One region of the Rhizobium sp. TAL182 genome, then DNA from elsewhere that is predicted to be linked to it. Evidence: riboswitches for the same ligand, from Rfam matches in the RefSeq annotation. Region 1 holds a riboswitch; each other region holds the start of a gene.

Region 1 (2,183 bases):
GTGGAAAGGTCCATGACTGTGTCGGCGCCCCAGCGGATCGCCCAGACCATCTTTTCCACCTCTTCCGCCATCGACGAGGTGACGGCCGAATTGCCGATATTGGCGTTGATCTTCACTAGGAAATTCCGGCCGATGATCATCGGTTCGGATTCGGGGTGGTTGATATTGGCCGGGATGATCGCCCTGCCCTCGGCGACTTCCCGGCGCACGAATTCGGGCGTCACGAAATCCGGAACATGCGCGCCGAAGCTCGCGCCGTCGCGGGCGAGCGCCTCCTTCGCGGCCTGCCGGCCGAGGTTTTCGCGGATCGCGATAAATTCCATTTCCGGGGTGATAATGCCGGCACGCGCATAGGCGAGTTGGGTGACGGCGCGGCCGGCCTTTGCCTTTAGCGGCGTGTTGCGAATGGGAAATTCCGGCGTCAGCCGTTCGCCCGTGGCAAAACCATTGTCTTCAGGCTTCACCACCCGGCCTTCATAAGTTTCGACGTCGCCGCGCGCCCTGACCCAGGCCTCGCGCAAACGCGGCAGACCGGCGTCGATGGAAACCACATGGGCCGGATCGGTATAGGGGCCGGAGGAATCATAGACCGTGACCGGCGGCTCGCCGGAGGTCGGGTGAAGGCTGATTTCGCGCATCGGCACGCGCAGATCCGGATAGAGCGTTCCGGGTTTGACGATCTTGGTCGAGGCCGGAAGCGGGCCGGTGGTGACGACGGGAGTAAGCTGGGGTGCAACAATATTCATGGATGAGGCTCCAAGGTTTGACGTTTGGAGACCCAGTTCCAGTGTTGGAATGATGGAAAGACGCTTTGCGCGACAAAGCGAGATTCGCCCAACAGCCGCCGCGTCCGCACCGTCCCTACGCCAGTATGAACTGGATCAGGTTCAACGGGTCACTGCGCCACAACAGGCAAAGCCATATTGTTCAGCAGAATCTCAGCCCCTTGCCGGGACACCCCTGGTGAATGTTCGGCATCAAAGACCGGAGCGGCCTTCGTGTCAAGCCACGACCCGATGCGTTTCCATCGCCCAATCCCTAGCACGGGGGTTGCCGCCGTCGCAAAAAACGACGCCGTCAAGCTGGTCTGAGCAGCTTGCGGCCTAAATAGACGCGCACGGGTGTATCGAAGCGAGTGTACAAGAGATGCGCAACAGCTATGGCAGTCAGGAGTGCGAGGCCGGCGGTGATCGGCCGTGGGATCACCTCGCCGGTGGAGATTTGGAGCTGAGCGCCGAGTTGCATTATTGGCTGATGGACGATGTAGAGAGGATAAGATATCTGGCCAAGATATGCGGCGAATGGCCGTTTCTCATGGGAGGAAACCGCTACGGCCAGCACGAGCACGATCGGAAATATGATAGCGATGCAGACGAAGTCGAAGATGTCTCTGGCGACGGCAAAGGGGCAAAACAGAACCGCGATCAGGAGGAAAAGCGGGACCTGAGGCGGTACCGCCCTGATACGGTTGCTTATATCCCAGCGGAAGATCAGCACACCGGCAAGGAACGAAAAGCCGACCCTGACCAATCCCTCGAAGAACGTTCGCCAGCTGCCAAATCCGACCGGTCCGACGGTACCCTCGATCGAGACGACGGCGAAAAGCGCTGCGGCCAATAGGGCGAGAGCCGCTATCTCATGCCAAAGACGAATTCTCCGTCGGGCGACTGAGCCGTAGGCCACGCCTGCGACTATTTCAAAACAGATAGACCAGAGGGGGTTGTTGATCGCGAACGCCTCTTGTCCCACCAAAAGTCCGAGCGGCAAAAGAAGCAATGCGCCGAGTGCAAGAATCGAGACGTCAAGACCGGAAAGAATCGAGGCGTAGGTAAATTGCGCCGCGAGAACGCCTAAAGCGACACCGACCGCGATCATGGGATAAAGTCGTATTGTGCGTTTGAGGAGGAATGTCCTGTTTCGCAACATGCCCGACTTCAGCTTTGCGTCATATCCGTGTGCGAGAACGAAGCCACTGAGACAAAAGAAGAAATCCACCGCCAGATAGGCGTGAAAATGAAGGCCGAAGGCAAAAGCCTGGTTAGCATGTAGGAGAACCACTGACAGCGCCGCTATCCCCCGAAGCTCGTCCAGGAAGACAAAATGGTTCTTTACCTCGTTTTCCCAACTGGCCGGGCGCAAGGCGCCATTGGTATCAAGATCCGCGGTGCCACAGAATTCTGATC
Region 2 (2,183 bases), on a different replicon from region 1:
CGCCGATGGCGATCGCCGCCTCGACGGCGTCGTTGACGATGAGGTGGGCGCCGGTGCCGCCGAGCGCCTGTTTCAAGGCGCGGCCGGTCTCGATCATGCGTGCTATCCCCGCCTGTTTGTCGCGCAGCTGCACCATCGTCGCGCCGCCGGCAACGGCAAGGCGGGCGGTCTCGACCATGCCGATCCGGGCGCAGAGATCCGGATCGAGGACGAGGTAGAGCGAAAGGTCGAAAGCCTTCATGCGATCGATACCCTGGCTCTCGCATCCAGCGCTTCGCCGTCGAGCGCGGCCAGCGCATCGAGGAAGCGCCAGGCGAAGGAGCCGGGGCCGGCCGCCCCGAGCGCGGCATCTTCGCCGGCGACGGCAAAGGTTGCGAGCGCTGCGACGGTGGCGCCGAACAGATCCTCGGGCGCGGTGGCGGCGAAAGCTCCGACCAGGCAGGTGAGCGAGCAGCCGAGTGCGGTGACCTGCGGCATCAGCACTGATCCGCCCTTGATGCGCACCGCCCTCGCGCCATCGGTCACGAAATCGACGGCGCCGGTGACGGCGACGATTGCCTGCTGCCGCTCCGCGAGCCGACTGGCCGAATCCTCCGCCTGCTCGACCGGATCGCGGCTGTCGACGCCCTGGCCGCGGCTCTCCCCGCCGGCAAGCGCGATGATCTCGGAGGCATTGCCGCGGATGATCGTGGGCTTCAGCACCAGCAGATCGGCGACCGCTTGGCGGCGAAAGCCCGTCGCATAATGCGCCACCGGATCGAGCACCCAGGGTTTGCCGGCTGCGGCCGCGGCCTTCGCCGCCGCCTGCATGCCGTCGAGCCATTGGGTCGACAGCGTGCCGATGTTGACGGTCAGCGCGCTCGCGATGCCGGCGAATTCGCCGGCTTCCTCAGCCGCATGCACCATGGCGGGCGAAGCGCCGGATGCCAGCAGGACATTGGCCGCGATGTTCATGGCGACATAATTGGTGATGCAGTGGACGAGCGGCGGCTTTTCGCGCATCGCCTCCAGCATGGCTGAGGTGGTCTTGCTCTGCATAGCGCCCCTTTCAGGCGGGGCAGGCGCGGGGCGGCGTCTACGGCGATCCCCGAGCGACTCCCTCCGCCGGCATTATCCGGTTCAGGTTCGAAGGGTTCTTCTCAGCCCGTCTGTCGACGAACGCCCCTGTCTCTCATCGCGCTCTTTTTCGCAGAGAACCACGCGGCTGTCATCCCGAAAATGACGTTTCGCCTGCCTTCCGACAAAGCTGGTTGAAGGGATCACAGCGTTCCTCAACTTAAATCATGCAGATCCGTCGTAATCGCTGCCCCGATCGAAAACTCCGAAAACTGCACTGTCAATCCGCTGCGTTCCGGCGTGCAGGCGGTCGGCCCGACCTCGTATCTGTCGGCAATCGGGAGGGGCGCTAACCGCAGCAGCGGCCAGCGGCTGCCGTCGCTGGAGGCCTGAATGCGTAGCGCGCCGGCTGCGACGGTAACGCGGATGTGGAAATCCTCAAGTTCCTTGAAGGGCTGCGAAACGGACCAGTCGGACTTGCCGTCGGTGACGACGGTGCTGAGGAAGGCTTCGCCGTCGGTGAATTCGACGCCCGTCTTGACCCAGCGTTTTTCGTCGAGGCGCACCATCAGGCCGGCCTGGTCGTAGAGGGTGCGGAACTCGCCTTGCACGCGGATCTGGGCGGTGAAGCTATCGGCGGTGGGGAAGGCGAGGAAGTGGCCGCTGTCGCGGGTGAAGCCGTAATAGGTCTCCCGCCAGAAATCGGTCTTCTCGCCTGTCGTCAGCGTCAGACCGGTTGCGTCGGCGTGCCAGCTTGTCGGTTCGTTCAGCCATTTTCCGTTGTTGAAATCGATGTCCATTCCATCCTCGCTTTATTGAAGCCGCGGGCGCTGCCGATTCTTAGCGCCCCCATAATGCGCGAGCTTCGCGAAGGCGGCCAGCCGCACCCGCGGTTCGGCGGTGTTGGCCGTCGCGACCCTCGTCTCACGACATAATCCGTGGGCTTCCGCTTGACACGATTACTTCATCTCTTATTCTGTTACAAAAAGATGAATTACATAATTGTGGAACTTAACGGGAGCCCTCATATGAAAACGCTTGTCGCATTCCTGCTCGGCACCGCGCTCGTCGCTCTGCCTTCGACCCTGTTTGCCCAGGAAAAGGGCGGCGTCATCAATGTCGCGACG
Region 3 (2,183 bases), on a different replicon from region 1:
TCAGGCCGCAGCGCCTGTGTCAGCAGTCTCAGCACAGTCGATTTTCCGGAGCCGGATGGGCCGACGATCGAAACGAACTCGCCGTTTGCGACGGTGAGTGAAATGTCGCTCAGAACCTTCATGCCGTCGAAGGATTTCGAGATGTTGCGCAGCTCAAGCATCTGACCGGTCATCGGCGCCGCTCCTGGGATGGCTGCCAGGGCATGACGAAACGCTGGATAACCAGCGTCAGCGCGAAGAGGCAGAGCGTCAAGAGAGCGCTGATGATCACGGCGGCGAGCACGAGATCGGGACGGAAATTGTTCTTGGCGTTGAGGATATAGATGCCGAGGCCGCTTGCAGCGCCGGCATATTCGGCAAAGATCGCGCCGACGACGGCATAGGTGATCGAGATCCTGAGACCCGCGAAGAAAAAGGGCAAAGAGGAGGGAAGGCGCGCCAGGCGGAAAATGCGCCAGCGGCTCGCCTTCATCGAGTTCAGCAATTCGGCAATATCGCGGTCGGTTGCCTCATAACCCTGAAGCAGGGCAACGAGCAGCGGGAAAAAGGTGACGAGGGCCACCAGCAATATCTTCGGCAAAAGGCCGAAACCGAACCAGAGAACGACGAGGGGTGCAATCGCCACCAGCGGCAAAGTCTGACTGGCAATGAAGATCGGCAGCAGTGCCCGGCGCATGAAGGGCATGAAATCCATCAGGATCGAAGAGGCGAAGGCGAAGGCGAGCGACAGAGCGAAACCGCCGAGTGTGGCGCCGAGCGTCGGCCAGGTGTTTGATATCAGCCCCTCTCGGTTCAGCCAGCCCTGGACAAGGATACGCGAAGGCGCCGGCAGAATGGACGGTTTGATGCCGGAAAGATCGACATAGAGTTCCCATGCCGCCAGAAAGGCAAAGCCTGCGAGCAAGGCGGGCATTGCCCGGTACACGGCGAGACAGAGCGTCGCAAGACGCGAATCCGATGGGCGTGGCGATGTCATCGGCGCTCGATTTCAGGCTTTCGTCGGGCCGTTGGCGCAAACCTGTCGAGGGCATCGGTCTCGATGCGCAGCCTGCCGCAATTCGGGGCGATTGCCTTGACGGCATCGATAGGGATGCCGGCGGAATGGCCGGACGTCGGGTAGAGTGACACTTGCGCGCCGGAATGCATTTGGACCTCGCTCCGCTGGCATTACCCAGATCAGCTTAGAAGGGTCCGGAAGCTTGCGCCTCGCATCTCAGCCCCGGCGACACGGAGCTCCCCTGTTATTTCGGCGAAAACTATCATCGGGGTTTTCTTGCCGCAACCGCAAAATTGCAAAGCAGTCCGGCCGGTCGGGATGGGGCGCAAAAGAAAAAACACCCGGACAGAGGTCCTGTCCGGGTGTTTCCGAGGTTCCGTACCTGCCGGGAACGGAACCCGAGCGCTCGCCTCTCGGGGGCTATATCGGCTGGAGCGATCGATACGGGGGCGGACGAGCGCCGATGCCCTCGTTCCAGCTTTTATCGACCGGATGATCTCACTGCCGCTCCTTCCTGCGCCTCGCGCTTTACGGGCGGGGGAGCAGGGGTTATAAAACCTCAACTAATATTGAGGTCAATAGGCGATGAATAGGATTTCTGCAACGCCGCTCGGCAGGCTTCTGACGGTCGGTGAAGTGGCGCAACGCAGCGGTCTTGCCGTCTCGGCGCTGCATTTCTATGAGGTCAAGGGGCTGATCTCGAGTATCCGCACGCGCGGCAACCAGCGGCGCTACGGACGCGATGTGCTTCGCCGGCTCGGCATCATCAAGGTGGCGCAACGTGTCGGCATTCCGCTTTCGGAAATCCAGACGGCATTTGCCTCCCTGCCGCAGGGACGCACGCCGACGGTTGCCGACTGGCAGACGCTGTCGGCGCGCTGGAAGGATGAGCTCGACACGCGAATCAGACAGCTGAGCCTGCTGCGAGACCGTCTGACCGGCTGCATCGGCTGCGGCTGCCTGTCGATCGAAAGCTGTCCGTTGCGCAATCCCTTCGATCGGCTCGGCGAGGAAGGGCCGGGCCCGCGGCTGCTGGAGAGCGAAAACGAAGTGTGAGCTTTCGAGGAAGAGCGCTAGCCTCTCGCGGAAAGATGATGCCGCCTTTCTTTCGGCCGGCGCGCTCATATGTTAAGGGCGAATGGCGCAACAGGCGGCTTTGTCCGCGAGGAGGACGGCTTCGTGTTCC

Evidence for each region. Region 1 has a riboswitch for thiamine pyrophosphate ahead of thiC (phosphomethylpyrimidine synthase ThiC). Riboswitches for the same ligand answer to the same signal wherever they lie in the genome.
Region 2: linked by a shared signal. The riboswitch ahead of thiM (hydroxyethylthiazole kinase) and the one ahead of thiC (phosphomethylpyrimidine synthase ThiC) in region 1 are both predicted to bind thiamine pyrophosphate.
Region 3: linked by a shared signal. The riboswitch ahead of Tal182_RS20895 (ABC transporter permease) and the one ahead of thiC (phosphomethylpyrimidine synthase ThiC) in region 1 are both predicted to bind thiamine pyrophosphate.

What each region holds. Positions count from the first base shown of each region.
Region 1 covers NZ_CP021025.1:86,206-88,388, forward strand. Annotated here, with positions in the region: gene thiC (phosphomethylpyrimidine synthase ThiC) at 1-746, opposite strand, end outside; TPP riboswitch at 841-972, opposite strand; gene Tal182_RS22625 (acyltransferase) at 1,078-2,139, opposite strand.
Region 2 covers NZ_CP021028.1:378,956-381,138, forward strand. Annotated here, with positions in the region: gene thiE (thiamine phosphate synthase) at 1-241, opposite strand, end outside; gene thiM (hydroxyethylthiazole kinase) at 238-1,038, opposite strand; TPP riboswitch at 1,080-1,176, opposite strand; gene Tal182_RS28450 (DUF1349 domain-containing protein) at 1,272-1,856, opposite strand; gene Tal182_RS28455 (ABC transporter substrate-binding protein) at 2,085-2,183, shown strand, end outside.
Region 3 covers NZ_CP021024.1:4,201,389-4,203,571, reverse strand. Annotated here, with positions in the region: gene Tal182_RS20900 (ABC transporter ATP-binding protein) at 1-173, opposite strand, end outside; gene Tal182_RS20895 (ABC transporter permease) at 170-976, opposite strand; TPP riboswitch at 1,137-1,250, opposite strand; gene soxR (redox-sensitive transcriptional activator SoxR) at 1,583-2,053, shown strand; gene Tal182_RS20885 (SDR family oxidoreductase) at 2,177-2,183, shown strand, end outside.